3 regions of the Mesorhizobium kowhaii genome follow, and region 2 is predicted to be linked to each of the others. Evidence: predicted binding sites of a transcription regulator. Region 2 holds the regulator's gene; each other region holds the start of a gene.
What was found. The regulator PhoB, encoded in region 2, activates phosphate uptake and scavenging genes when phosphate is short. The targets are predictions, from matches to a motif close to TGTCATNNANCTGTCAT.

Region 1 (10,010 bases), on a different contig from region 2:
GGCACCGGCTGGATGGCGCAGGAACATGCCCGGCGCTTCAGCGCCATCGAAGGTGTCGACATCGTCGGTGCCGTCGATGTCGATGCGGCGCGCGTCGGCGAATTCGCCGACGGCTTCAAGATCGACAACCGCTTCACCTCGCTGGAGGAGGCGCTGACATGGGGCGGCTTCGACGCGGTGGCCAATGTCACGCCGGACCGCATCCATCACCCGACCACCATGGCGCTGATTGCCGCCGGCAAGCCGGTGCTGTGCGAGAAGCCGCTGGCCGAAAATTTCGGCAAGGCCACCGAGATGGCGGATGCCGCCGAGGCTGCCGGCATCGTCAATATGGTGAACCTCACCTATCGCAATGTCGCGGCACTGCAAAAGGCCCGCCAGATGGTGCAGGCGGGCGAAATCGGCACGGTCAGGCATGTCGAGGCGTCCTATCTGCAAAGCTGGCTGGTGTCGAAATTCTGGGGCGACTGGCACACCGATCCGAAATGGCTCTGGCGCTTGTCGCGCGGCCACGGCTCGAATGGCGTGCTTGGCGATGTCGGCATCCACATCCTCGATTTCGCCAGCTACGGTGCCGCTCTCGACATCGACCATGTCTTCTGCCGGCTGCGCGCCTTCGACAAGGCGCCCGGCAACCGCATCGGCGACTACGAACTCGACGCCAATGACAGCTTCGCCATGACGCTGGATTTTTCCAATGGCGCCTTCGGCGTGGTGCATGCCAGCCGCTGGGCGACCGGCCATCTCAACGAACTGCGTCTGCGCATCTATGGCGACAAGGGCGGCATCGAAGTGGTGCACAATCTCGACGGCTCGGCGCTCAAGGCCTGCGTCGGCGCGAATGTCGAGAACGCCAAATGGGAAGAGCTCGACGCCGGTGCGGTGGCGACCAACTACCAGCGTTTCGTCGATGCCGTCGCCAGCGGCGTGCAGAGCGAGCCCAGCTTCCGCCACGCCGCCGGCCTGCAGAAGGTGCTCGACCTCGCCGTGGTGTCGGACGAGAAGCGGGCGGAACTGAGGGCACACGCGGATACGCAGTGAGGGATGATCTTCCCTTCTCCCCTTGTGGGAGAAGGTGGATCGGCGCGCAGCGCCGAGACGGTTGAGGGGTGCTGGACGGAACGCCGTCATTGCCAAGCTGGAACACCCCTCATCCGACTTCGCTTCGCGAGGCCACCTTCTCCCACAAGGGGAGAAGGAAAGACGCGATTGTCACTGCTGATCCGCATCGGTCAGCGTTTGCAGGAAGGCGACGATGTCGTCGATCTCGGGGTCGGTCAGCGCTGGCTTGTCGCCGGGCTTCTTGCCGAAGGGTGGGTCCTGGTTGAGGTTGGCCCAGTAAGCCTTTGGCAAATCGTCATTTTGCCGGATCGTGCCGTCGGCGTTTTTGGGATACCAGTGGCCGGGATCGCTGTCGCGGCTGGCGTAGAAGGCGACCGCGTCGCGCAGGGTGTGGAAATAGCCGTTGTGGAAGAAGCTTTTCCGTAGCGCGACATTGCGCAGCGTCGGCGTGCGAAACAGCCCGCAATACTCTGACCGGCCGTGGAAGTCGGTGCGCTGCGGTCCGCACAGGCCGAGATCGACATAGGCGGGGTCGGCATTGGCCGGTATGGCCGGGTTGCGCGGCACGGCGACGGCGATCAAGCCGAAATCGGTGAACTGCGGCGGCTCGCCGTCATTGGCGGGTTCGCTCAGATGGCAGGAGGCGCAATTGCCCTTGGTCTCATCCTCGAACAGCGCGCGGCCGTGCAATTCCTGCGCCGACAGCGTCGCCTTGCCGGCGAGGAAGGCGTCGTAGTGGCTGGAATAGGGATAGAAATCGGCGGCGCTCTGCTCGAAGGTGCCCAGCGCCTCGACAGCGGCGTCGAAGGCGTCATCCGGGTGGTCGAACACGGCATCGCCGAAGGCGGCCTTGAATTCGTCGGCATAGGCGGTCTTGCGCAAGCCGGCGGCGACGGCGGCGGCATCCTTGTTGGCCATCTCGAACGGCGACAGCAGCGGGATCCTGGCCTGATCGCGGCCGCGGTCGGCGCGGCCGTCCCAGGTCAGGCCGCCGGTCGGGCCGTTGTCGACGCTCTCGTCGCCTTCATCCTCGGAATCGTAAAAATGCTCGGTGAAGGCCGGCACCGCCTGCAGGTAGCGCAGCGAGGGCACGGCGCGCAGTCCGGGCTGGTCGAGATGCGGCCCACCCATCTCGACCGGTGCCGCCGAGGCCGGGCCGAACGCATGGTGCGGATCATGGCAGGACGAGCAGGCCTGCTTGCCCGAAGCAGACAGCGACGGGTCGAAGAACATTTTGCGGCCAAGCGCCGTCAGCGCCTGCGCCCGCGCGAAAGCATCCGCGCGCGACATCGGCCCGGGATGGACGCTGCCGCTTCCGGCATGAACAAGGGTTGCCGACAGGGTCATGGCAAGGCCAAACATCGATGCCGCGGCGGTCGCGATCATCAGGCCTTTCCGTCGTCTTGCCGTCATAAGGTTCAGTCCGGTTTGTTCCGGAATTAGGTCCGCACTGCAACGGATTGATGACCAGCCCACCCGCTCACGCAACCGTGTTCGGATGGACGGCAAATGTCACAAAGGTGACAAGGCGCCGACCTAGCGTCTGCAGCCATGGCTCGTCGCCCCAGCCATATATTGCCCCTCTAGCCATCACCCTAGCCATGAGGACTTCCCATGACGCGGCTCACGCTTTTTACCTCGCTTTGCTTGGCCGGCACGGCGCTGGCCTCGATTCCGGTTACAGCCATCGCTGCCCCGCCCGGCTACGACAAGATCGACACCGTCGTCGTCATCTATGCCGAGAACCGCAGCTTCGATAATCTCTATGGCGGCTTCCCCGGCGCCAACGGCCTGGCCAACGTTTCGGCCGACCAGGTGCACCAGCTCGACCGCGACGGCAAGCCGCTGACCGAATTGCCGCCGGCCTGGGGCGGCCTGACCGCCAAGGGCGTGACGCCGCCGGTGACCGAGGCGCAGTCGGCGCATCTCAGCAATGCCAGCTTCGCCATCGACGACGCCAGCGGCTTCAACGAGAAGACCTCCGTCATCACGCGCGACCTCTGGCATCGCTTCTACCAGGAGCAGATGCAGATCGATGCTGGCCGGAACGACAAGTTCGTCGCCTGGGCCGATTCCGGCGGCCTAGTGATGGGCCATTATGACGGCTCGGTGCTGCCGATGTGGGCGGTGGCGAAGAAGTATGTGCTCGCCGACAATTTCTTCCAGGGCGCCTTCGGCGGCTCCTTCCTCAACCATATCATGCTCGCCTGCGCCTGCGCGCCGGTCTATCCGCACGCCGACACCAGCCCGGTGAAGGGGCAGATCGCGGTCGTCGAAGCCGACGGCACGACGCTGAAGGTTGCCGACAACTCGCCGGCCTCGGCACTCGGCGGCGCGCCGAAATTCGTCAATGACGGTGCCATCACGCCCGACTTCTACGCCGTCAACACCATGCAGCCACCTTACGAGCCGAGCGCCAACAAGCCGGCCGAAGGCGGCGACAAGGCACTTGCCGATCCGGCGCAGCCGACCACGCTGCCGCCGCAGCACGACATCACCATCGGCGACCTGTTGTCGCTGAAGGGTGTCAGCTGGGCCTGGTATGCCGGCGCCTGGCAGGCCACGCTCGACGGCAAGAACGCGACGCCGGTGCCCAACTTCCAGTTCCATCACCAGCCGTTCAACTACTTCGCCGCTTACGCGCCCGGCACGGCCGCGCGAACCGAACACCTCAAGGACGGCGGCCTGGATGGCGCTGAATTCATCAAGGCGATCGACGACGGCAAGCTGCCGGCGGTGAGTTTCTACAAGCCGCAAGGCAATCTCAACGAGCATGGCGGCTATGCCGATGTGGCGAGCGGCGACCAGCATCTCGCCGATCTCGTCTCGCATCTGGAGAAGAGCCCGCAGTGGAGCCATATGCTGGTGGTCGTCACCTATGACGAGAATGGCGGCTTCTGGGACCATGTCGCGCCGCCGAAGGCCGACCGCTGGGGGCCGGGCAACCGCATCCCGGCCTTCATCATCTCGCCCTATGCGAAGATGGGCACGGTCGACCACACGCAATACGACACGACGTCGATCCTGCGCTTCATCACCGCCCGCTACGATTTGCCGGTGCTGTCCGGCATCGTCGCCCGCGACAAGGCGCTGCGCAACAACGACCAGCCGCCGATGGGCGACCTGAGTGCTGCGCTCGATCTCGGCCGCTAGGGCAGGGGAACGTATATTGCTCTAACTGCCTGATCTCCGGATCAGGTCGCGGCCGATCGGCTTCGGCGTCTCGCTGCGCAGCACCAGCGCCGTCGTGACCGCGCCGTGGCGGGCCACGGCGTCGACGATGGTTTCAAGCTGCGCCGGCGAGGGGACGACCACTTTCAGGATGAAGCAATCCTCGCCGGTCAGTCGGTGCACCTCCGTGATCTGCGGCATCTCGGCGAATTGCTTCAGGCAGGGGCGGATGTGCTCATGCGTGGTGCGCACCCGGATGATCGCCATCATGCCGAGGCCAAGGGCGGCCGGATCGATGACAGCGGTGTAGCCGGCAATGACGCCGCGCTCCTCCAGCCGTTTCACCCGCTCGGAGGTCGCCGGTTGCGACAGGCCGACCCGGCGGCCAAGCTCGGACATGCCGATGCGGCCGTTCTCCTGCATGGCTTCGACAATGGCGATGTCGGTCGGGTCGAGCGGCGCGCGCTCATCGCTGTTTTTCATGCCACTTTGAATCCATCGGAAATGCCGCGACTTTTCCGATGATTTCCCATTCTCGGGGTGGTGACAAGACGCCACCATGCTCTCCTGACTGATAGGAGCAAGGCAACATGACGCATTTCATCATCCTGCCCGGCAGCGGCGGTTCGGGTCCGGCGCACTGGCAAACGCGCTGGGAAAGCGCCAACCCGGCGATGCGGCGGTTCCAGCCATCGAGCTGGGACCTGCCCGATTTGACCGACTGGCTGGCGGCGCTGGAGGCTGCCGTGATCGAGGCGCCCGAACCGCCGGTGCTGGTCGCGCACAGCCTGTCCTGCCTGCTGGTGGCACATTGGCAGAAGATCTCGCGGCGCCCGGTCAAGGCGGCCTTGCTGGTCGGCGTTCCCGATCCGACAGCGGCCGTCTTCCCGACCTACGGCATGGCCTTTGCCAAAATTCCCGAGGGCCGGCTGCGCTTTGCCTCGCTGGTGGTGACCAGCACCAACGATCCCTATGGCGCGCCGGACTATGCAGAGGCGAGGGCGAAGCATTGGGGCAGCGGCCTTGGCATCATCGGCCCGTTCGGTCACATCAATGCCGAGAGTGGCATGGGCGACTGGCCGCAAGGTTTTGCGCTTCTCGACGGTCTCGTTTCTGAAAGCTAGCGTCAGCCGCCATTCACCAAGGCAAGGATGAGTTTTTGCAGATTGCCGCCCTGGCCGAGTTCGACGCGGTCGAAATCGCGGCTCGCTTGCCGCTGCGCCTGTGACAGTTCGGACAGGCGCTTCGTCATCTCGCTGCGGATCTTGCTGCATTTGGGGTCGCCGGCGACGCTGAGGCCGACGGTCGCTGTCTCGATCTTGCGCACCATGTCGATGATATCAGCGCCATGCACTTTTTCGTGGGCGCTGACGCCGGCGATGAAAACCTCCCAGTTTTTCTCGACGGCTGGCGGCAGCGGCGCTGAGGGGCTTGGCAAGGTGTAGGTGATGATGAGCTTCGGCCGTGCCGAGACCAGCACGCAGGCTCCGGCTCGCGCCTGATAGTCCCTGGTCCAGGTCAGCTTGAAATTGGTGTGGGCGATGGCGCGGGCAACGCCGAGCTTCGGACCGTTCTCGCCGATCGAGCGGTAGAGTTCCGGCCCGGACTGGCCCGAGATGGCGTAGGTCTCGACCTTCTCGACCGGCTTCCAGTCGGCATGGGCGGCGAGCGGCGAGGCAAGCAGGGCGGCCAGCAAAAGGCACAGACGAACACAGGCTCTCAACACCGCTCTCCGCACAATCAGGACAGGACGCCGCAACGGGCGATGCCACCGGATGGCTTTTCCTATAGAATGCCGACGGGTGCGGCCGCAAATGTCTGAGGGGGAAGTCATGAGATATCTCATCGTCGCGGGTGTGGTGGCGGTCTTGCAGGCCGCGCAGCCGGCGTTTGCCGCGTCGTGCAGCGGCTGGAGCGCCAAGATGGAGGAAGACGAGGGTGGCAGCGTGCTGACCGCCTCGGTCTGCGGCGGGCCGAAAGGTGATGCGCATCTGATGCTGACCTGTTTCGACACGCCGGTGCTGAGCTACGACCTCGGCGCCACCGGCCAGCAGCTGGAGCCCGGCATCAGCGGCGCCTTCGATTTCAAGGCCGACGGCAAGACGGTGACCAAGACGCTGCAGCTCGAAGCCATGTACAACTACTTCGTGGTGAACCTGGCCCGGGCCGATCCGCTGCTGGATCTGCTGCGCGGGAAAGGCGATGTCAGCGTCGGTGCGGCCAAATACGGCCAGACCAGCTTTCCGCTGAAGGGCTCGAGCGGGGCAATAGGCAAGGTGCTGGCGCAGTGCGGCAAGGCCGCGCCAGCGGATGGGGATTGAGGCGCGGGCCTTTGCAACACCGCCAACGCCAGTGTGATGCGGCGTCTACCGCGTGGTCTCGCCATGCGTCGCGACATAATCGATATCGGACCGGCTGATGCCGATGTCCTTGAGCATGAAGTCGGGCATCGCCTCCAGATGGCGTCGGTCGCGACGGTGGCGCCAGCGGCGCGCCAGGCGTGCCAGCAGGGTCGAGGGCAAGCGCCATTGTCGGGCGTTCCTCGGGACGCTTTCAATTTCGGTCATGGTTTCCTCGGAATTCAGCGCGAAGGGCTTGCCGGCGTCGCGCCGGCAAACCCTGACGAGGCGTCAGTCGCCCATCCTCATCGCATCGCAGGATACGGTGGGGTTCATGTCGGCGAAGGTGCCGGTCGGGTTCTTCTTCCACGCCCAGACATGCAGCTCGTAAAAGGCCCCGAGGCCATAGCGATTGGGCGCGCTGTTGAAGTTGAACAGCTGCCCCTCGAGTGAGGCCGGACCCTTCGAGGTGATGTATTCGACCGCCACCAGCTTCAGCATGCCGTCTGCCATCGGCTCGTACATCACCGCTTCCGGCTTGGCGAGATCGACCGCATCGTCCTTCAGGTAGGCTGCGTTGACATAGTGGATGCCCATGGCCCCACCGGTGATGCCGCTGGCGCAAGGGATCGGTGCGTAGCCTTCGGCGGTGGCCGTCGCCACATTCTCGAACCGGCCGTTGGTGGCGCGCACCTTTTGCGCCAGGACGTTCATGTCACTGGCTACAGAGGTGTTGGCCCCATGGGCATGAACCGCCGTCAACGCGACGGCGGACAGCATGGACAGGGCGGCAAGGCGCCGGGTCCAAGGAAAGATTGTCATGTTAACTCCATAAGCTTGCTATCGCGCACCGGCCGTATCGGCCCGAGCGCCTCGGTCGTGGACGGACGCGTGGTCCGCCACCATGGCTGGTTAGGCGCCTGCGGTCTGCGGGCCGATGAAGGCGGCGATCTCCGTCACCTTGTTGGCGGGAAAGCCGCCCTCGCGGGCATGCCGCTTGATGATCTCGGCGCTTTCGGCCTCGTGCACGCAGTAGATCTTGTCGCCGGCGACATAGGAGGTGAGCCATTTGTAGGGTACGCCGAGGCCGGCCACGACCTCGTTGGACTTGGCCGAGATCTCCTTGAGCTCGTCGGCACTCAGCCTGTCGGCGCCTGCGATCTCGCGTTCGATGATGAAAGTTGGCATTGTCGGTCTCCGTTGTAGGTTGACGGCCCGATAAAACCGATCGACGTTCGACCCGGTGTGCTGCCCGCCAAGGAAACGCCGCGAGAACGGTCACACGCTTCGTCCCACGGTGGTGGCGCATGCCATTTGCGAGGATGGGGCAGGCACATGGTGGAAAAATTGGGCGCTACCATCAGGCTTCTTGGCGACCCCGCCATTCTCGATGCGAATGGGCGGAGCCAACCTGTGCGTGGTCATCAGGCCTGGGCGCTGCTGGCCCGCGTGCTTCTGGCGCGCGCGCCGCTCGACCGGCGCACACTTGCGGCGGAGCTGTTTCCCGAGACCGTCGATCCGCTGGGTTCGCTGCGTTGGTGCCTGGCCTCGCTGCGCAAGGCGCTCAACACCGCCGACTGTCTGAACGGTGACCCGATCGAGGGCCGCTTTGCCGACGATTTGGACATCGACGTGCTGCGCCTCGACCGCGACGATTTCGACATCGAGGCCGCCGGCCCGCTGCTCGGCGCGTTGGAGCCGCGCTGCAGTCCGGAATTCGCCACCTGGCTGCTGGTCGAGCGCGAGCGCATCGCCGGCATCGTCGAATCCCGGATTCGGCAGGAAACCATCCGCGCCATGTCGGTCGAGGATCATGGCCGCGCCACGCGGCTGGCCGAACTTGGCGTGCGGCGCAGCCCCTATGACGAAAGCGCGCATATATTGCTGGTAAAGAGCCTGGCGTTGGCCGGCCGCTACCAAGCGGCGCTCGAACAGGTCGAGGCGACCGAGGCTGTGTTCGTGGCCGAGCTTGGCGAAAAGCCGTCGGCCGCGTTGCGCAGTGCGGCGCGCCGCACCATCTCGTCTCCGCCCAGCGGCATCTCACGCCAGGCCTTCGTCATCTCGCTGATGCAGTCGGGGCTTGCCGCGCTTTCGGCGGGTGCCGTGGACGCCGGCATCGACTGCCTGCGCCGCGCCGTGCGCGACGCCGAAAAGCACAAGGATGCGCATCTGACCTCGCGCGCCATGTTCGAGCTTGGCGCAGCGCTTGTGCATTCGGTCAAAGGTTATGACGACGAAGGCTCGGTGCTGCTGCGCCAGAGCACGGAATTGGCGCGTCAGGGGGGCAATGCAGCCATCGCTTCGGCGGGCTTTCGCGAACTCGGCTATGTCGAGGCGCTAGCCGGGCGGCGCCCGTCGGCCGCGACCTATCTCGCGCAGGCGCTGGAATTGGCCGGTGGGGACGACGATTTGGCAGGCATCCATGGCGTCATCGGTTTCAATCTGGTCGACTGGGGTCGGGTCGGTGAAGGGCTCGATCACTACGCGCTGTCACTGGAGCAGGCGCGCTCGGCCGGCAACCGCCGCCGCGAGATCTGGTCGCTGGGACTTGGCGGCTGGGGGCTGCTCGCCGCCGATCGGTTGGAGGAAGCCGACCTCTGGCTGGCGGACTGCCTGGCGCTGGTCGAAGAACAACGTAGGATGTCGTTCCGGCCTTGGCCGGTGGCGGTGCTCAGCGAATCCCGCACCCGCCAGCAAGCGCGTCCCGATGATTTGCGTCCCGGCTGGAGGAAGCCTTTGCGCTGAGCTGTCAGATGAACGATCCCTGCTGGGAAGGGGCTGTGGCCCGCGCGCTGGCGTTGACCTATGCAGCAGAAGAGGCGTTCGAGCCGGCCATGGAGTGGTTGGGCGAGGCGCGCCGGCGCTGCATGCGCGACACCGACAGTTATGCCGGTTTGCAAGTGGAAATCCTGGCGAGCCAGGTGGAAGTCAATCTGAAGCTGGACCGGCCTGAGACGGCCGACGCCGTCGCGCGAGAATGGCTGGCGCTGGCGGCCAGAACGCACCGCGATTCGCATGTCGCCCGCGCCGCCGGCTTTGTCACGCGGCGCAGCTGAACCTACCGGAACAGTGTGCCCAGCCTGATCGTGGCCGCCAAAAGCTCCTCGTCCGAAAACCCCGAAAAGCCCAGCACCAGGCCTTTGCGTGTCGGACCGCCGATGAACATCGAGGACAAGGCACGGGCGCCGACGCCCGCCGCTTTCGCCGCCTCGACGATCGCGGTGTCCGGTCCGGCCCCCTTCAGCGTCGCCATCAGGTGCAAGCCCTGTTCGGGCACGGTCACGTCGAGGCTGTCGCCGCAATGCACCTCAAGGCCGGCGGCCAGCACGTCGCGCGCGGCCTGGACGCGGCGGCGCACGCGTCTCAGATGCGCGGCGAAATGGCCTTCGTTCAACAGGTCGGTCAGCGCGCCTTCGGCCAGCGTCGAGGGGAAGCGGT
Region 2 (10,010 bases):
GCCTGGTGGCGCTGGACGGATCGGTGCATCTGGTCGGTTCGAGCACCGACATCACCGAGGTCAAGGCGCGCGAGCGCGCGCTGGAAGACAGCATGCGCGAGAACGAGGTGTTCCGCAGCCTGATCGACAACGTACCGGTGTCGATCTACGCCAAGCGCTCCGACCTCAGGCAATTCTACGTCAACAAGGGCTGGTGCGACCTGACCGGCTTCAGCAAGGAAGAGGCGATCGGCAAGACCGACATCGAGATCTTCGGGCCGGATGGCGAAGCTTTCGTCAATGGCGACCTAGCCGTGCTGCGCACCGGCGAAACCCAGGAGGTCGAAGAGACGGTGACGATGGCCGACGGCAGCGTCAGGCATCAATTCGCCCGTAAGGGCGCGATGATCGCGTCCGACGGTTCGCTTTACCTGATCGGATCGACCACCGACATCACCGAATTGAAGATGCGCGAGGCCGAACTGCGCGAGGCGCGGCAGCGCGCCGTGCTCGCCGACCGCGCCAAGTCGGAATTCCTCGCCAATATGAGCCACGAGATCCGCACGCCGATGAACGGCGTGCTCGGCATGGCCGAACTGCTGGCCAAATCGGACCTTGACCCGAAACAGAAGACGTTCACCGACATCATCGTCAAATCGGGCAACGCGCTGCTCACCATCATCAACGACATCCTCGATTTCTCCAAGATCGACGCCGGTCAGCTGGTACTCGATCCGGCGCCCTTCAACCTTGCCGAGGCGATCGAGGATGTGGCGACGCTGGTGTCCACACGCGCCAAGGAGAAGGATCTCGAACTCATCGTGCGCATCGAGCCTCGGCTCGAGAGCCTGTTTGTCGGCGATGTCGGCCGCATCAGGCAGATCGTCACCAACCTGCTCGGCAACGCGGTTAAATTCACCGATGAAGGCCATGTGCTGGTCGACGTCACCGGCGAAAGGGTTCCGACTGGGACGAAACTGACGATCTCGGTCACCGATACCGGTATCGGTATCCCCGAGGAAAAGCTGAAACTCGTGTTCGAAAAATTCAGCCAGGTCGACACCTCGTCGACGAGGCGACACGAAGGAACCGGCCTCGGCCTTGCCATCACCTCGCGGCTCGTCGAACTGATGGGCGGCGACATCGGTGTCGAGAGCTCCGAGGGCAAGGGCTCGACCTTCTGGTTCACGGTCACGCTGCCGAGGGCCGGTCAGCAGAACGGGCAACGCATCATGCCTGTCGACGTGACCGGCGCGCGCGTGCTGATCGTAGACGACAATGCCGTCAACCGGGCCATCCTGACGGAGCAGATGACATCGTGGACATTCGATTCCTGCGCGGCCGAAAGCGGCGCCGAGGGTCTCAAAGTGCTGATTGCCGCCGCCGCCTATGGCGTGCCGGTCGACTGCGTCGTGCTCGACTATCAGATGCCCGGCATGAGCGGCGCCGAAATGGCGCGGATCGTGCGCAACACCGCTGGCCTTGCCGGCACGCCGATCATCATGCTGACCTCGGTCGACCAGTCGCTCGCCAACACCAGCTATCGCGATCTCGGCATCGATGCCCAGCTGATCAAGCCGGCGCGGTCATCGGTGCTGCTGGAAACGCTGGTTGCCACCATCCAGCGGCATCGCCACAACACGGGCGACGCCCAACCGCTGGCAGCCGACATCCCTCTGGGCAAGGTTGTGCGGCCACAGCCGTCGGAACAACGGGCGCTGCTACAGCCGCCTTCGGTTCGCCCCCGGCCACCCGCGACCGCCGGCGGCGACAGGCTGGATATCCTGGTGGCCGAGGACAATGAGGTGAACCAGATGGTGTTCACCCAGATTCTCGGCGAGACCGGTTATGGTTTCGAGATCGTCGGCAATGGCCGCAAGGCGCTCGACGCCTTCGGCCGGCTCAATCCGTGCATGATCCTGATGGATGTCTCGATGCCGGAGATGAACGGGCTCGAAGCCACCGCCGCCATTCGCCGGCTGGAGGAAGAGACCGGCACGCATGTGCCGATCGTCGGCGTCACCGCGCATGCGCTGAAGGGCGATCGCGAACGCTGCCTGGAGGCCGGCATGGACGACTACCTGCCCAAGCCGATCAGTCCAAGGGCCCTGCTCGAGAAGGTCGAGCGCTGGGTCGGCGCCAGCCGCCAGGCTCAGCGCAACGCCGGGTAAAGGCCGGCGTAGCACCCGGCATGCCCAGGGGAACTCGGCGGCGATTCGCGCCCCCCGCTGAGGCAAGACTATGGCGCGATCGCACCATACCCAAGGCGGCGCCCAGCCGAGACAATGGCCACATTCGAATTCCGCTCTTCCAGTTACGGGCGGGAGCAGCGACCGCCGGCATGAGACAGCGTCAACCTACCCCAACGGACCTGTTTTCGGCGATGGCCCGGCCACGACATCTGGCCGAGAGCAACGCACTCCCGTCCGGATTTTCTTTGCCGAGGCGTCGATTGCGAAACCGCAGGTCGCTCTCGGTCTGAACCGGCGCAAGTGCCTGATTCCGGGCACAAAGACAGGCTCCGCCGCAAGCGCCGGCCGGCCGGCATTTTCCCCACCCCGATGACGCGTTACCGGGCTGACATGAAACTGTCATGCGACTGTAATAATCGAGGGCTATTGGCCTCAGCGGGCGCTGAAGGAACGGCGCCGAGAGACCATCTTCCGAACAGGAGCAGGCCACATGAAGAAATTCCTCCTTACGGCGTCGGCCGCGGCGCTTGCGCTCGCCGCGTCGTCCGGCTTCGCCGCCGCGCGCGACCAGATCCAGGTCGCCGGGTCGTCGACCGTGCTACCCTATGCCAAGATCGTCGCGGAGCAGTTCGGCGAAGCCTTCACCAACTTCAAGACCCCGGTGGTCGAGTCCGGCGGCAGCGGCGCCGGCATCAAGGAATTCTGCAAGGGCGTCGGCGAAGACACGATCGATATCGCCAACTCCTCGCGCCCGATCAAAAAGGACGAAATCAAGTCCTGCGCCGACGCTGGCGTCAAGGAAATCCAGGAAGTTCGCATTGGCTATGACGGCATCGTCTTCGCCACCGACATCAAGGGTCCGGACTGGGCGCTGGTTCCCGCCGACATCTACAAGGCGCTCGCCGCCAAGCTCGTCGTCGACGGCAAGCTGGTCGACAATCCGAACACCAAGTGGAGCCAGGTCAATCCGAAGCTGCCCGACTGGGATATCGCTGCCTACATTCCCGGCGAAAAGCATGGCACGCGCGAAGTGTTCGAGACCAAGCTTCTCGACGCCGGCTGCGACAAGGCTGCCATCAAGGCCACCGGCGTCGCCGACGACAAGGAAGTCGGCAAGACCTGCATTGCGATCCGCAAGGACGGCAAGGCCATCGACATCGACGGCGACTACACCGAGACGCTCGCCCGCATCGACTCGAACAAGACCGGCGTCGGCGTGTTCGGCCTCGCCTTCTACGAGAACAATGCCGACAAGCTGAAGGTCGCTACCGTGGAAGGCATCACGCCTTCGACCGAGACGATCGCCAGCGGCAAGTATCCCGTGTCGCGCCCGCTGTTCTTCTATGTGAAGAAGGCGCATCTCGGCGTCGTCCCCGGTCTCAAGGAATATGTCGAGTTTTTCCTTGACGACCAGATGGTAGGCCCGGAAAGCCCGCTCGCCGAATACGGCCTCGTCGCGGCCCCGGACGCCGAACGTCAGGCCCAGCGCGACGCTTTCGCCGCCGGAAAGTCGATGTAACCAATCTACAAAACCAGGGCGCCGGCCGAAGCCGGCGTCCTGGTTTTGCCGCCTGCCGCTGGCGGGTGGCGATTTGAGCATCCTTTGCTCTAGAGTTTCCCCTGGGGTGGGTCCATGTCGTCCATGCTCGTACTGGCCATTGTCGTCGCCATCGGCCTGGTTGCATTCCTGATAGGTCGGCAGCGTGCCGCAGCGCAGGACAACGGCACGGTGAAGCCGCATTCGCGCGCCCACTATCACGGCTGGTGGGCCTTCCTGCTCGCCGTCCTGCCTGCCCTTTTGCTGCTTGCCGTCTGGACCATCGGCTCGTCCTTCTATCTCGACCGGCACATTCACGCTGCCTTGCCTGAGCGCACCGCTGACAGCAAGGTTGCCAGCGAAGCGCTGGACGTCAGCCTGGTAAAGAGCCTCGCCAAAGGCCTGCATCAGCTCGATGCGAACACGCTGGCGGCGCTGCCCGCGACCTTCGCCGAGCTGCAGCCGCTGCTCGCAGCCAAGGGCGTGGCGCTGGCAACGGATTCGCAAGACTACATGATCCCGATCGCCGTCGAAGCGAACGCCGTGCAGAGCCGGCTTGGCAGGATCGGCGCTGTCCTTGCATTCGCCCTGTCGATCGCCGGCGCTTTCTATGCGCTCAGGCAAATCGCACCGCGTGCAAGGGCGCGCAACAATGTCGAGAGGCTGATGCTGTGGGGGCTGCTCGCTGCGTCGACCATCGCCATCCTGACCACGGTTGGTATCGTGCTTTCGATGCTGTTCCAGACGATCCAGTTCTTCGAGAGCGTCTCGCCGATGAGCTTCTTCTTTGGCACGGTCTGGGATCCGCGCTTCGCCGCCGCCGGCTCGGGCGGCAGCCAGGGCCAGTTCGGCCTGATCCCGCTTCTCGCCGGTACCCTCTACATCGCCCTGATTGCATTGCTGGTCGCGGTGCCGGTCGGCCTGATGTCGGCGGTCTACATGGCCGAATATGCATCGCCCAGGGTGAGATCGGTGGTCAAGCCGGCGCTTGAACTGCTGGCCGGCATACCGACCATCGTCTACGGCATCTTCGCCGTCGTCACGCTGGGGCCGTTCCTGCGCGACCTCTCCGCCGCGCTCACCGGCGGCTCGCCGTTCATCCAGGGCCAGAGCATCTTCACCGCCGGCCTGGTCATGGGCGTCATGCTGATCCCGGTCGTGTCCTCGCTGTCCGACGACATCATCACCGCGGTGCCGCGCGCTATGCGCGACGGCTCGCTCGGCCTTGGCGCGACGCGTTCGGAGACGATCAAGCGGGTGATCCTACCGGCGGCGCTCCCGGGCATCGTCGGCGCCATCCTGCTGACCGCCTCGCGCGCCATCGGCGAAACGATGATCGTCGTGCTGGCCGCCGGTGTCGCCGCCAATCTCACCATCAATCCGTTTGAGGCGATGACGACCATCACCGTCAAGATCGTCAACCAGCTCACCGGCGATCTCGAGTTCAATTCGCCGCAAACCCTGGTCGCCTTCGCGCTCGGCCTCACGCTGTTCGCCCTGACGCTGGTGATGAACATCGTCGCGCTCTACATCGTGCGCAAGTACCGGGAGCAGTACGAATGACCGACATCCCCATGAATACGATGGTCCGGGTCGCCGCTCATCCGCGCCGCGACATCGGCCTGAAGGCCCGCTATGCCGCCGAACGCCGCTTCCGCATCTACGGCATGCTGGCGATTTCCGTCGGCCTTGCGTTCCTGGCCATCATGCTCATCACCATCGTCACGAAGGGTTACACGGCCTTCTGGCAGACGACGGTGTCGCTGCCGATCAGCTTTGACGAGAAGGTGATCGATCCGTCCAACAAGCGCGCCACCGATCCGACCGTGCTGATCAAGGCAAACTATCCAAAGCTCGCCGAAAAGGCGCTGATCGCCAAGCTCGGCATCAATCCCGACGACAAGCCGTCGACCCTGAAGCTCAAGGGCTTCCTGTCCGAAGGTGCCCGCGTCCAGCTGCGCAACATCGTCGCCGCCGATCCGTCGGTCATCGGCACGACGCGCGACGTCAACATCCTTGCCGCCGCCAATCTCGACTCCGCCTTCAAGGGCCAGATCGACCTTGGCGTCGAGGAAGCGCGCCGCAAGGTCTCCGACCAGCAGATCGCCTGGATGAACAAGCTCAGGGCGGACGGTGCGATGGCCGAGCATTTCAACACCGGCCTGTTCTCCTACGGCGCTTCAAGCCGTCCGGAAACCTCGGGCATGGGCGTGGCGATCATCGGCTCGTTCTACATGATGGTGATCGTTCTGCTGCTGGCGCTGCCGATCGGTGTCGCCGCCTCCATCTATCTGGAGGAATTCGCCAAGAAGAACCGCTTCACCGACCTGATCGAGGTCAACATCAACAATCTGGCGGCGGTGCCGTCGATCGTCTTCGGCCTGCTCGGCCTCGCCGTGTTCATCAATTTCCTCGGCATGCCGCGCTCTGCTGCGTTCGTCGGTGGCCTGGTGCTGACGCTGATGACGCTGCCGACGATCATCATCGCGACACGCGCCGCGCTTGCCGCGGTGCCGCCGTCGATCCGCGCCGCAGCGCTCGGCCTCGGCGCGTCCAAGATGCAGATGGTGTTCCAGCATATCCTGCCGCTAGCCGCCCCCGGCATTCTCACCGGCACCATCATCGGCCTGGCGCGTGCGCTGGGCGAAACCGCGCCGCTGCTGCTCATCGGCATGGTCGCCTTCGTTGCCGACTATCCAAAGACGCCCTTCGACCCGGCGACCGCGCTGCCGGTGCAGATCTACATGTGGGCCAACGAGGCCGAACGTGCCTTCGTCGAGCGCATGTCGGGCGCCATCATCATCCTGCTGGTCTTCCTCATGGCCATGAACATCACAGCGATCGTGCTTCGGCGTCGGTTCGAGCGTCGCTGGTAGAAAAAAAGGCATCTGGTATGAACATCATGACCGAACAGTCTCTTGAAAACGCAGTGGGCGACAAAATGAACGCCAAGTCGAACGAAGTGATCAAGATGCGCGGCGACAAAGTCGGCGTGTTCTACGGCGACAAGCAGGCGCTGTTCGACGTCAATCTCGACGTTCGCCTCAATCAGGTGACAGCGCTGATCGGCCCTTCGGGCTGCGGGAAGTCCACCTTCCTGCGCTGCCTCAACCGTATGAACGACACCATCGACTCGGCACGGGTGACCGGCAAGATCACGCTGGACGAAGAGGATATCTACGACAAGAACATTGACGTCGTCGAACTCAGGGCGCGCGTCGGCATGGTGTTCCAGAAGCCCAATCCGTTCCCGAAGTCGATCTATGAGAACGTTGCCTATGGCCCACGTATCCACGGGCTGGCCAAGCGAAAGGCCGACATGGATCAGATCGTCGAACAGAGCCTGAAGAAGGCGGCGATCTGGAACGAGGTCAAGGATCGCCTGCAAGAACCCGGCACCGGCCTCTCCGGCGGCCAGCAGCAACGTCTATGCATCGCGCGCGCCATCGCCGTATCGCCAGAGGTGATCCTTATGGACGAGCCCTGCTCGGCGCTCGATCCGATCGCCACCGCGCGCGTCGAGGAGCTGATCGACGAGCTGCGCCAGAACTACACGATTGTCATCGTCACCCATTCGATGCAGCAAGCGGCGCGCGTGTCGCAGCGCACGGCGATGTTCCATCTCGGCTATCTGGTCGAGGAGGGCGCCACCGACAAGATGTTCACCAACCCCGACGACAAGCGCACTCAAGACTATATCACCGGCCGGTTCGGCTGAGTGGTCCGGCGTTGAATTTTCAGGCACGAGGACTGGATCATGGGTGAACATACCGTCGCATCTTTCGATGAGGATCTGGAGCAGATCAGCCAGCTGATCCGCGACATGGGCGATTTGGCCCGCTCGATGGTCAGCGGCTCGACGCGCGCCTTGCTCAATTCGGACAACGCCCTGGCGCAGCGCGTCGTTTCCGACGACACCATCATGGATGCGCGCCAGCGCGAGCTGGACGACCGCGCCATCACGCTGATCGCCAAGCGCCAGCCGATGGCCAACGACCTGCGCGCCGTCGTCGGTTCGATCCGCATGGCCGGTGATCTCGAACGCATCGGTGATCTTGCCAAGAACATCGCCAAGCGCGTCGGCACCCTCGGCCTCAGCGTCACGCCGCGCGACCTGTCGCACTCCATCGACGCAATGGCGCAGCTGGTGCTGATCCAGGTGCAGGGCGTCATCGAGGAATATGCGGCGCGCGACGCCGAGGCCCTGGCGAAACTGCGCGCCGACGATGAGCGCATCGACGTGAAATACACCTCCGTGTTCCGCGAACTCCTTACCTACATGATGGAAGACCCGCGCAACATCACCGCTTGCACGCATCTTTTGTTCTGCGCCAAGAACCTCGAGCGCATCGGCGATCACGTCACCAACATCGCTGAAAATGCGTATTATGTTTTGACCGGCACGCAGCTGCCCGCCAATCGTCCGAAGCAGGACGAGACGGCAATGTCCGCGCCAGCGGCATGACGACAGGGGTGACCAGTCGATGATCGCGCCACGCATCATGGTGGTGGAGGACGAGGAGCCGCTAGGTGTGCTGCTCCGCTACAATCTGGAGTCCGAGGGTTACCAGGTCGAGGTGGTGACGCGCGGCGACGAGGCCGAGATCCGGCTGCAGGAGAACGTCCCCGACCTTCTGGTGCTCGACTGGATGGTGCCGGCGGTTTCCGGCATCGAACTCTGCCGCCGGCTAAGGATGCGTCCCGAGACCGAGCGTCTGCCGATCATCATGCTGACCGCGCGTGGCGAGGAAAGCGATCGTGTGCGCGGCCTCTCGACCGGCGCCGACGACTATCTGGTCAAGCCGTTCTCGACGCCGGAGTTCATGGCCAGGATCAAGGCGCTGCTGCGCCGCGCCAAGCCGGAAGTGCTGTCCAGCGTGCTCAAGGTCGGCGATATCGTGCTCGATCGTGAATCGCACCGGGTCTATCGCAAGAAGAGCGAGATCCGGCTCGGGCCGACCGAATTTCGCCTGCTCGAGTTCATGATGCGCCATCCCGGCCGCGTGTTTTCGCGCAGCCAGCTGCTCGACAATGTCTGGGGCGAGACGATCTACATCGATGAGCGCACGGTCGACGTGCATGTCGGCCGGCTGCGCAAGGCGGTCAACAACGGCCGCATGCCCGATGTCATCCGCACCATCCGCGGTGCTGGATACGCAATCAGGGAAGATTAGGGATGCGCTGATATTCAGGTGATGCCGGCCTGCGAACGGCGTCTTCCTGTGCTTCCGGTACTCACGTACTGGAATGTACGCTCCGTTCCGGTTCTCGGAATCCACCATTCTCGGCGCGGCCTGACCTGAATCTCAGCACATCCCAAGTCCGCGTTCTTCGGGCAAATTCAAGCCACGTTCTTGCCGCCGAGGCCGGATCTTGTCTGCGTGCCGGGCGCGAAAATCTCCTGGTCGACGAAGGTCAGCGCCCGCATGGCGCAGCCTTCGCGGATCAGTGGCAGTTCGTTCGGTTCGGTGTCGAAAGAAATCGATTTCGAATGCTGGCCGCCTGCGGTCTGGGCAATCGCCTCGCGCAATGCCGGCTCGATCAGGTCGAAGGCGGCGGCGCTGACACCGACCATGGCGACCGGCGCCGGATCGATCAACGCGAACAGGCTGCCGAGACCGTAGCCGAGCGCTTCGCCGGCCTTGCGGTAGGCCTCGCGCTCGGGTCCGTCTCTTTCGCGGGCCGCGGTTGCCAGCGCGCGCATGTCAGCGTCACTGACATCGGCCACTGGTTCTGCGTCCTCACTCATCTGCCTTGCGTTGCGCCAGATGGCGTAGTTGCCGGCATAGGCCTCGACGCAGCCGCGCCGTCCGCAGCGGCACAGCGCGCCGTTCGGCCGATGGATCATGTGGCCGAACTCGCCGCCCGAGGAATGGGTGCCGGTGAACAGCTCGCCCTTCAGCACCAGGCCCATGCCGATGCCGTGCGACAGCAGGATGGCGATGAAGTCGTCGCGGTAGCGCTGGGGATCGCGCCAGCGCAGCGCTATCGCCATCATGTTGCAGTCGTTTTCCATGGTGGCGGGGATGCCGAATTCGTCTTCGAGTATGTCGGCGAAGGCGATATCGGTGTGCGGCGTGATCGGCGACCACAGCATGGCGCGGGCACGCGTGTCGGTGATGCCCTGGATCGCCAGCGCGATGCGGGCGACACTGCGGACGTCGAGGTCGGGGTCTTCGAGACGGCGCCGCACGATGGCGACGCATTCACCGACCAGCGCGTCGCGCGGCATGGTCAGCGTGTCCAGCCGGCGCTGTTCCTCGGCGATCACCTGGCCGGCATAGTCGATGACGGCGACCGAG
Region 3 (10,010 bases), on a different contig from region 2:
GATGTCGACGCGGGCGAGTTCGGCGAAGTAGCCACGCAGGCGGTCGCGCGTACCGGAGTAGAGCGCCATCTCCACTTGCGCCTGCGTGGTCGGGCCGAAGCCGTCGTCCGCACAGGGCAGGGCAAGCACGGCAAAGCGACGATGCCCAAGTTCGGTCAGATGACGCGCCGCCAGGCCGGCGCCGGCGATGTTGTCGACACCGATCGCCGCGACCGCCTCGTCGTCGTCTGAATCGAGATCGAGCGCCACAAAGGGCAGTTTGCGCTCGCGCGCCAGTTCCACCAGTCGCGAACCGCCATCGACACAGAAGACGATGAAGCCATCGACCAGCGCGCTCTGGATGTTCCAGGCGAGCTGTTCATTGTTGGCGGCGGAGACCAGCGAAATCCCCGCACCAGTGGCGTCACAGGCCTGCGAGATGCTGGCCATCATCACCCGGGCGAAAGGGTCGTCGAAGAAATAGGACAATGGTTCCGCGGTCGCGACACCGATGGCGTTGACCTTGCCGGCGCGCAGCAGCCGGCCTTTTGGGTCGGGCCCGCCATATCCCATTGCCTCGGCTGCCGCCTTGACGCGTTCGCGGACTTCCTCGCGCACGATCTCCGGGCGGGCGAACACGTTGGACGCGGTGCCGTGCGATACGCCGGCCGCTTTGGCAATGTCTGCCAGCCGGATCGGTCTTGTCTTTCCAGAGGTCAATGGCGCCATCTTCGTCTCCTGAATTCACTCCATCTAACACTTTCGTTGGATCGGTTCAAATTGTGGCTTGATCGAAGGTCGGCCGAGGTGTATATTTGAATCGATCCAAAGAAACAGCAGCCCATATGATTGGATCGATTCAATTCAAGGAAAGGGAGATGTGTCATGCATCCCGTCAACTATCTCTTCGAAGACATCTATCGCAACGACTGGAGCATCGGCTCGACCGCCACGACCCAGAAGCGCCGCGACAGGGCCAGCCCATGGGTTCGCGAGCTGCGGTTCCTCGTGGAGCGCAAGCGGAGCTGATCGGGGTTGCTTTTTCGCGCCTGTCGATTGGATCGATTCAAATACTGAAAGGAGCGCATATCATGCATCCCGTGAGCTATCTGTTCGAAGACATCTACCGCAACTACTGGGGCATCGCGCCGGCGTCCGAACGGCCGGAGAGGCATCGGTTGGCGAGGCTGCGGCGGCACAATCGCGAATTGCTTGTCCAGCCCGAGCGCCGGCAGGATTGATCGGATCCGGTCTGATCAGGAACGCGTGCGCACCCGCGCCGAGCCAGCGATCACCAGCCAGCCGGCGATGAGCAAGGTGCCGCCGATCGGCGCTGACAGCGGGAACAGCCGCGAGCCGAGGAAATCGCGGGCCAGCAGATCGCCGCAGAACAACAGAAGCCCAACCAGCAGGATCAGGCTGCCGATGCGCAGCGTCCGGTTCGTGCCAAGCAATCCGGTCGCGAGGAAAACCGGCGCATGCATGAGCAGGAAGGATGCGGCAGTGCCGACAAAGGCCCCGCCCAGATGCGCCGCCGCGGCCGAAAGCGCCACGCCGGCGGCACCACAGAGGCCGCCGGCCAGGACGAGGATACGGCCGCTGTTGCCGTAAGATTGCTCGGCCGTGCTCATGTCTGGGACTCCGTGACGTTCAAGGCATGCGACCCGATTCGGTCAGGGCTTGCCGGCATTGGCGAGCATGTCCTGCTCGCGGCGCGATTGCGCCAGCCAATTATACACCGCGCCGCCGGCCATCAAGACGGATGTGCCCAGAAACACCGAGCGCATGCCGAAATGGCCACCGGCAAAACCGCCAAGCAAGGGGCCGGCGACCTGTCCGACATACTGGGCGGAGATCGAGAGCCCGAGCACATTGCCGCCGACGCCGTCGGGAACATTGTGGCGGATGACGCTGGTGATGCAAGGCAAGAGCCCGCCCAGCGCCAGGCCCATCAGGAAGCGCAGGCCGATGAGTTGCCAGCTCTGCGTGACGAAGGCCTGCGGGATCAGCAGCAGCGCCGAGACGGCAAGCGCGCCGATGATGACATTCCAATGGCCGATGCGGTCGGCGAGCTTGCCGAGGCGCGAAGCCGACAGGATGGCGCCAAGCGCTGCCGCCGACATGACGACGCCCGAGATCAGCGTGACGCGGCTCTGGTCTTCGATCAGCTGCTGCACATAGACGGTGATGATCGGTTCGATCGACATGGTGGCGAAACTCAACAGCATGCCGGTCGCCAGCATGGCGATAACAGGCCGCTTGTCGGGAATTTGTGCCCAGCCGCCTTTCTGCTTCTGCTTCGATGCGGCGTCTCTCGTTTTCGGTCGGGGATTCTCCTTGATCAGAAACGTGGTCGCCAGGAATGCCAGGAAGATGACGCTGCCGGACAACAGGAAGGTGGCGCGGATGCCGATCAGCGGCGGCAGGGCGCCACCAACCAGCGGGCCGACCAGAGCCCCACCGGTGATGCCGGCCGACAGCAGGCCCAGTGCCCAGCCGGAACGCTCCTTTGGCGTCTGCATGGCGACCAGGATGGTCGATCCCGAGGAATAGCCGCCGGCAAAACCGATCAGCAGCCGCAGCAGCACCAACTGCCATACGGTCTGCACCATACCAGTCAGCGACATGCATATGGCCATGCCGAAGCTGGCGCGAACCAGCATCACCTTGCGGCCGTAACGGTCGCCTAGACGTCCCCAGAGTGGTGCGACCAGTGCCGCCGCGAAGAAGGTCGCGCCATAGGCGATCCCCGACCATTGCACGATCGCCGCGTGGCCTTGGGCGCCGAGCTGCTCGATATAGAGCGGCAGGAACGGCAAAAGCAGTGTCATGGCGACAAGCGTCGAGAACGACCCGGCAAAGCACACGAACAGATTGCGCCGCCAGTGGATGTTGTAGGTGCTGTCGATCGCCGGGGGCGTGTTCTGCATGTCATATGTCCTGTCCGAGCAATGCCGTGTCGGCGGGTTGCTGCGGATACCGTTTTGGGATACCAAGATGGTATCCGTCATGGACGCAAGCGTGGGTGCTGTCAATGCGACCCCTCTCAAACGTGATCGGAAGATGCCGCCAGCAAGCCGATCGCCGGCAATGACCAGAAAACGGAGACGACAATGTCGCAGATGCAGAGCGTCGAAAAACAGCTTCGGCAGATGATCCTGGGCCTTGAGATCGGCCCCGGCGAGAAACTGACCGAGCGCTGGATCGAAAGCCGCTTCGGTGCCTCGCGAACGCCGGTCCGGGCCGCGCTGCTGCGGCTCGAGACCGAGGGCCTGGTCGGCAGGGACGGCCGTGGCTGGACCGTGTCGCCGATCAATCTGGCCGAGCTCGAGCAGGTCGCCGTCTACCGGGAGGCGGTCGAGGTCGCAGCCCTTCGCCTGACATGTGCCTTGGCGGACCGGAGCGCAGTCGATGTCATCGAGGCGATGCTCGACTCCTGCGACACCGACACGCCGCGCGAGGAATGGCATCGTATCGGCATGGATTTTCACATCGAGCTGGCGCGCCTGTCAGGCAATGAATTCCTGTTCCGCGCGGTCCGCGATGCCATGACGCGTCTGTCGCGGGCCCGCTGGCTGGAGGTTCGCGACGAGGCGGCCCTTGCTCGTGCCTGGGCCGAACATCGCGCCATTCTGGAAGCGGCACGCCGTGGCGATGCCGATGAGGCCGCGCGCCTGCTTTCGACCCACATCGTCGGCAGCCGCGACCGGCTGGTGACGTCGCTGGCCAACGATCGGCGTGGTCTTCGCGCCAGAGGCTTTGCTGTCATCGCTGCTTAAGGCTCTGTGCAGGGCAAGGTACGCGCTGCGCAAAAGGCGGCGTCCGGGCGCGCCGTGCACTTTCGGCCTCGCTTCACGGGCACTGATGGCGTAAGAGCGGCGATGGAAAACAACCGCTTTGAAACACCCGTGACCGTCAAGTCAGTCGCGGCGGGAAGCACTCAGCTTTTGCGTACGGCTCGTGAGGCTTCCGATTACCTGCTCAACAGCTGGCCCGGCAAGCGCAGCCCCAAGCATCGCGCGGCCCTGCAGGCCTGTCACGATGCGCTGGCCGGCGACAAGCCGGCGATGAACGCCAGGCGCGCCTTCATTGCTGCAGCGCGCGAAGTGGACGTCTTTGTCAGCGACAAGGCCCCGGCCTGATCCAAGGCGACAATCTGGAATGAGGCACGGCCCGCATGCGCGGGCCTTTTGCCGTCACTTTGCCGTTTCGGTTTCGGTTTCAGTCTCGTCTTCGGGCTTCGAACGCTCGCGCGCGGCAACTTTGGCCGCCAGCTTTTCAGCCTTCTTGGCCGCCTTCTGGCGGTCGCGTTCCTTGCGTTCGTGATCGTAGTTTGGTGGTCGCGCCATATCGGCTCCTTTTCACTGCCTTGCGGCTCTGACCCTGCCTAGGAGCATTAGCCGTCAAACACAACAGCTGAAGCGATCGTGCCCGGCCGTTGGCGTCGATGATGGTCCGGGGCTTGCAAGATGCACGGCACAATGGTGTAGGGGACCGGGGCGCCAACGCATCGTGAGCTGCGCGTTTGTTTTGATCAAGTGAACTATGGCCACCATACAGCGAACGACGGCAAGGGTTTTCTATTATGCGCGAAACGTCGCGCGCGATATCGCGCCGCAGGCGCTGTTCCGCCGGCGGCTGGCGGGTCGCCTCGAAAAATCCCTGCTTGCGGACGGTTTGGTTCGCCAGCGGTTGAACTACTACAACAAGCTGCAGGACGCATTTTCGCCCAGCCCGGCGGCAGTGCGTATCGACAATCTGCCCTTCGTACCGAGCATGTACTATTACGACCTCAAGGAGATTGCCCGGTATTTCGACCCCAAATTGCTCATCGACCTGCAATTCGGCGATGTTGTCGACGTGCCGGAGGTGCCGTCGCTCGTCAAGAATCGGCCGATCCATGCCGACAACAGCAATGCGATCATTCTGAAATTCAACAAGTTCCGGCACTTCCACATGCCTGCCGACGCAACCGCGTTCGCCGACAAGCTCCCGGCCATGGTCTGGCGCGGCGATCTCAACAATCCGATACGGACAAGATTTCTGGATGCCGTGCGCGATCTGCCGTTTTGCGACGCCGGCTCACACAAGTCATACGCGCCGGCCGAGTACAGCAAGCCATTTCTCAGCATCAGCCAGCAGCAGCGTTATCGATACATCGTCTCGCTCGAAGGCAATGACGTGGCGACCAATCTCAAATGGATCATGAATTCGAATTCGCTCTGCCTGATGCTGCCGCCGACATACGAGACATGGTTCGGGGAGAAGCAACTCGAGGCCAACGTCCACTATGTACCGCTCGACCCGGATTTCGCCGACCTTGCCGAAAAGGTGCGCTATTTCGAACAGCACCCGGCAGCGGCGGAACGCATCATTGCTGCGGCGAATGCCTATTGCCGGACATTCGCCAACGAGAAGGCCGAGCAGGCGATCTCCCTGCTCGTGCTCTACAAATACTTTGTGCTCAGCGGCCAGATCGAGCCTGATCCCGAGGTCTGGGGCTATATCGCGGGCTGATGCATGTCGCTCAAAAGTGGCCCCGGTTTTGAGACTACGACATGCATAAACAAAAGACTTAAAGTGCGTCGCATGATTCCGTTTCGAGGCGACGCGCTTTAAGTGCCCGGCGGGCATCGTCCGCCGGGCCATCGAAACCTGTGCTCACACGCCGCTGCGATCGAGAACCAGATCGGCGGCGCCGAAGCGGTCCTTTGCCGTCAGTTGCTGGTGCCAGTAGGGATAGAGCAAAGGCGGCCGGCTGACCGCGTCGAGGCGGTCACGCTCCTCGCTGGTGAGCGCCAGGCTTGCCGCCGCGATGTTGTCCCGAAACTGCGTTTCGGTCCTGCCGCCGATCACCAGCGAACTGACCGCCGGCCGGCCGAGCAGCCAGGCCAGCGCCACCTGCGCTGCCGACACGCCGCGCTGCGTGCCGATCTCGACAAGGACGTCCACGATCCGCCAGAGCCGGTCCTCGTCGCGGATCGGCGGTTCGGACCAGCCGGCGAGCTGGCGGGCGGTCGGGCTGTCGCGGCGGTATTTGCCGGAGAGCAATCCGCCGGCAAGCGGGCTCCAGACCAGCACGCCCAACCCCTGATCGACCGAAATCGGCAGCAATTCATACTCCGCCTCGCGCGCTTCCAACGTGTAGTGGATCTGCTGGGTGACAAAGCGCGGCTGGTGATGGCTGTCGCTGATGCCCAGCGCCTTCATCACCTGCCAGCCGGAATAGTTGGAGCAGCCGACATAGCGGACCTTGCCCTGGGCAACCAGCGTATCAAGCGCGGCGATGGTTTCCTCGAGCGGTGTCGTGCCATCCCATTCGTGCAGGAAGTAGATGTCGATGACGTCGGTCTTCAGCCGCTTCAGGCTTTTCTCGCATTCGCGGATCAGGTGATAGCGCGACAGGCCTTCATCGTTGGGACCGTTGCCGATCCGCATCCGCGCCTTGGAGGCGATCAGCACGTCGCCCTTGCGCTTGCCGCCGAGCGCTTCGCCGATGATCTCTTCCGAGATGCCGTTCGAATAGACATTGGCGGTGTCGATGACGTTGATGCCGGCATCGATGCAAAGGTCGATCATCCGGCGCGCCTCGTCGAGGTCGGTTTTGCCGACAGCCGAAAACGCGCCGGCACCGCCGAAGGTCATGGTGCCCATGGTCAGTGTCGAAACTTTCAAGCCGGAACGGCCGAGGGTGCGGTATTCCATGTCAGTCCTCGCGATTGCATTGGGGGAGGGGGCTTTGGGGAAAGATATTTGTAGGACAATTTAGACCGCTTGTCGCCATGCCACGACGATGGATCGATCATGCCTCGCGGAATTTGCAGTGGCGGCAGTCTCGCTCCAGTCTGCAATAAAACCGTCATTGCCGGTCTATATTGAAGTCGGCTCAGGTGTTGCCACTCCGGGACGCAGGCCAGGGGTTTGGGCGCCGGACGTGGATGGACAGGGCTTGCAAGCGGAGCAACTGATATGACCGAGCTAAGACAGAATTCTCCCGCCAAGGACTGGCTTGAAGCCGAGCTCGCCGACACGCTCGACGAGGACTATGAGCTCGAAATGTCGGAGCCGGCACTGTCGATGGAGATCGCCAAGATCTACAAGAACTCGCATCCGCCATCGATCGATCGCATGCAGTATTTTCGCGACCTGATCACCTTGCAGTCCGAATTGATCAAGCTGCAATCCTGGGTCGCCTATCACAAGAAGAAGCTGGTGGTGATCTTCGAGGGCCGCGACTCCGCCGGCAAGGGCGGCGTCATCAAGCGCATCACCCAGCGGCTCAATCCGCGCATCTGCCGTGTCGTCGCCCTTCCGGCGCCGACCGAGCGCGAGAAGTCGCAATGGTATTTCCAGCGCTATGTGCCGCATCTGCCGGCCGGCGGCGAGATCGTGCTGTTCGACCGCTCCTGGTACAACCGCTCCGGCGTTGAACGGGTGATGGGTTTTGCCGAGCCCGATCAGGTCGAAGAATTCTTCCGCGACGTGCCGGAGTTCGAGCGGATGCTGGTCCGCTCGGGCGTCACCGTGGTCAAATACTGGTTCTCGATCACCGACGAGGAGCAGCAGATGCGCTTCCTGATGCGCATCCACGATCCGATGAAGCAGTGGAAACTGTCGCCGATGGACCTGCAGTCGCGCGTGCGCTGGGAACAGTACACCAAAGCCAAGGAAGAGACCTTCGCCCGCACCAACATTCCGGAGGCGCCCTGGTTCATCGTCGAGGGCAACGACAAGAAGCGGGCGCGGCTAAACTGCATCGACCATCTGCTCAAGCAGATGCCGTATGAAGAGGTGCCGCACGAGGAGATCACGCTGCCCGAGCGCGTCTTCAATCCCGAGTACGAACGCCAGACGCTGCCGCGCGAACTCTACGTGCCGGAGAAGTACTGAGCGTCTTTACCCTCCCGCTTGTGGAGAGGGTGAGACCTACGCCCGCTTGATGACCACGTGGGTGGCGAGCGGCGTGGCAACCTGCTCGCTGCAGAGGTAACCGAGCCTGGGCATGTCCAGGCCGGCAAAAAGGTTCTCGCCGGCGCCAAGCAGCACCGGCGCGATGGCCAGATGCATCTCGTCGATCAGTTTCTCCTGGAGATATTGCCGGATGGTGGCGACGCCACCACCGACCCGCACGTCCTTGCCATCAGCCGCTGCTTTCGCTTGTTCAAGCGCCGAATGGATGCCGTCGGTGACGAAGTGGAAGGTCGTGCCGCCTTCCATTGTGAAGGATGCCCGCTTGTGGTGGGTCAGCACGAAAACCGGCACATGGTAGGGCGGGTTGTCGCCCCACCAGCCCTTCCAGCTATCATCCGGCCATTCGTCCCGGATCGGCCCGAACATGTTGCGGCCGAGGATCCAGGCGCCGAGATTCTCCATGCTGCGCGCCGCAAAATCCTCGTCAGTGCCGGTCGCGCCGCCTTCCTCTCCGAACATCTTGCGGAAGGTGCGGGTGCTGAAAGCCCATTTGTGCAGGGCTTCCCCGCCGACACCAAGCGGATTTTGCAGATCCTGATCGGGACCAGCGCCATAGCCGTCGAGCGACAGGCTGAAAGCATTGACTCGAAGTTTGGACATGAGAGCCTCCTCGATAATAAGTTGTAATTTGCAAGCAGTTGTTTCGTAGCAAACTGATTGCGAATTGCAAGCGGTTTTTTAAGCGCAAACAAGTCAGGGGATTGGTCAAACGACCCTCGCGCTCTGCTCCTTGGTCGGGAAGCTGGAAACTGTCATGGATATCCCAGGAGACCGCCGGCACTGTTCGCCGCGATCGGCCATCGGCGGGAAAAGAAGTTATCCCTTCAGCATCGCCGCCACTTCGGGCGCAAAATAGGTCAGGATGCCGTCGCAGCCGGCGCGCTTGAAGGCGAGCAAGGATTCCAGCATCGCTTTCTCGCCATCGATCCAGCCATTGGCGCTTGCGGCCTTGATCATCGAATACTCGCCCGACACCTGGTAGGCGAAGGTCGGCATCTGGAATTCATCCTTCAGCCGCCGGATGATGTCGAGATAGGGCAGGCCGGGCTTGACCATCAGCATGTCGGCGCCCTCGGCGATGTCCTGTTCGGCCTCGCGCACCGCCTCGTCGGAATTGGCGTGGTCGATGTAATAGGTCTTCTTGTCGCCCTTGAGCAGGCCGGCGGTGCCGACCGCCTCGCGGTAAGGGCCGTAGAAGGCCGAGGCGAACTTGGTCGCATAGGACATGATCGCAACGTCCTGGAAGCCATTGGCGTCGAGCGCGTCGCGGATGGCGCCGATGCGGCCGTCCATCATGTCGGACGGCGCGATGATGTCGGCGCCGGCCGCCGCCTGGATGACGGCCGCAGCGGTCACCTGTTCCACCGTCTCGTCATTGACGATGATGCCGTCGCGCAGGATGCCGTCATGGCCGTGGCTGGTGAACGGGTCGAGCGCGGCATCGGTGATGATGCCGATCTCCGGCACCGCGTCCTTTATCGCCCGGGTGGCGCGGTTGATGACATTGTCGGGGTCGAGGATGTGCGAGCCGGTCTGGTCGCGCAGTGAGATGTCGACATTGGGGAAGGTGGCGAGTGCCGGAATGCCGAGCTTTGCCGCCCGTTCGGCCTCCTTGACGGCGAGATCGATCGACAGGCGGAAGACGCCCGGCATGGCGGCGATCGGCTCGCGCACATTTTTGCCGTCGACGACGAAGATCGGCCAGATCAGGTCGTCGACCGAAAGCCGGTTCTCCTGCACGAGACGGCGCGACCAGTCGGCCTTGCGCATGCGGCGCAAGCGGCGGCTGCCGGTGATGTCGTCGACGCTGCGCGCGCCGGCTGGCTTTGTCGGGGTGAATTTGTTCATCGCCAAAACTCCGGGTCGGTGGCTTTTACCACGAGCCCTTGCCGCTGACCAATGCGACACGTTTGTGCCAGCGATTCGGTCGAGGTCTATTCGGGTTGCCCGTTGCCCGACAGGATCTGCGCTGCGCCCTTAATAGCGATGCGGAAAGCCTCGTCGAAGGAAACGCCGCGCACCTGCCAGGTGTAGGTCTTGCCGGCCATTGCCAGCCGCCA

Region 1: ACFFNA_RS16180 (acid phosphatase) is a predicted target of PhoB. The motif match lies at 2,459-2,475, and genes of this name have one in related genera.
Region 3: ppk2 (polyphosphate kinase 2) is a predicted target of PhoB. The motif match lies at 6,826-6,842, and genes of this name have one in related genera.

What each region holds. Positions count from the first base shown of each region.
Region 1 is NZ_JBHLYT010000025.1:51,397-61,406, forward strand. It holds gene ACFFNA_RS16170 (Gfo/Idh/MocA family protein) at 1-1,041, shown strand, start outside; gene ACFFNA_RS16175 (cytochrome-c peroxidase) at 1,213-2,424, opposite strand; gene ACFFNA_RS16180 (acid phosphatase) at 2,677-4,215, shown strand; gene ACFFNA_RS16185 (Lrp/AsnC family transcriptional regulator) at 4,237-4,716, opposite strand; gene ACFFNA_RS16190 (RBBP9/YdeN family alpha/beta hydrolase) at 4,824-5,357, shown strand; gene ACFFNA_RS16195 (DUF922 domain-containing Zn-dependent protease) at 5,360-5,956, opposite strand; gene ACFFNA_RS16200 (hypothetical protein) at 6,066-6,554, shown strand; gene ACFFNA_RS16205 (YjiS-like domain-containing protein) at 6,600-6,800, opposite strand; gene ACFFNA_RS16210 (hypothetical protein) at 6,864-7,394, opposite strand; gene ACFFNA_RS16215 (DUF4242 domain-containing protein) at 7,485-7,760, opposite strand; gene ACFFNA_RS16220 (AfsR/SARP family transcriptional regulator) at 7,986-9,317, shown strand; gene ACFFNA_RS16225 (hypothetical protein) at 9,353-9,628, shown strand; gene pdxR (MocR-like pyridoxine biosynthesis transcription factor PdxR) at 9,631-10,010, opposite strand, start outside.
Region 2 is NZ_JBHLYT010000046.1:760-10,769, reverse strand. It holds gene ACFFNA_RS25770 (PAS domain-containing protein) at 1-2,150, shown strand, start outside; gene ACFFNA_RS25765 (PstS family phosphate ABC transporter substrate-binding protein) at 2,662-3,690, shown strand; gene pstC (phosphate ABC transporter permease subunit PstC) at 3,805-5,271, shown strand; gene pstA (phosphate ABC transporter permease PstA) at 5,268-6,584, shown strand; gene pstB (phosphate ABC transporter ATP-binding protein PstB) at 6,602-7,426, shown strand; gene phoU (phosphate signaling complex protein PhoU) at 7,466-8,173, shown strand; gene phoB (phosphate regulon transcriptional regulator PhoB) at 8,193-8,882, shown strand; gene ACFFNA_RS25735 (ROK family protein) at 9,050-10,010, opposite strand, start outside.
Region 3 is NZ_JBHLYT010000176.1:289,875-299,884, forward strand. It holds gene ACFFNA_RS38355 (LacI family DNA-binding transcriptional regulator) at 1-708, opposite strand, end outside; gene ACFFNA_RS38360 (hypothetical protein) at 865-1,008, shown strand; gene ACFFNA_RS38365 (hypothetical protein) at 1,071-1,220, shown strand; gene ACFFNA_RS38370 (DUF423 domain-containing protein) at 1,236-1,610, opposite strand; gene ACFFNA_RS38375 (multidrug efflux MFS transporter) at 1,653-2,909, opposite strand; gene ACFFNA_RS38380 (GntR family transcriptional regulator) at 3,093-3,758, shown strand; gene ACFFNA_RS38385 (DUF982 domain-containing protein) at 3,861-4,121, shown strand; gene ACFFNA_RS38390 (hypothetical protein) at 4,176-4,328, opposite strand; gene ACFFNA_RS38395 (glycosyl transferase family 90) at 4,525-5,496, shown strand; gene ACFFNA_RS38400 (aldo/keto reductase) at 5,641-6,684, opposite strand; gene ppk2 (polyphosphate kinase 2) at 6,949-7,869, shown strand; gene ACFFNA_RS38410 (dihydrofolate reductase family protein) at 7,906-8,550, opposite strand; gene hemB (porphobilinogen synthase) at 8,767-9,798, opposite strand; gene ACFFNA_RS38420 (DUF8605 domain-containing protein) at 9,885-10,010, opposite strand, start outside.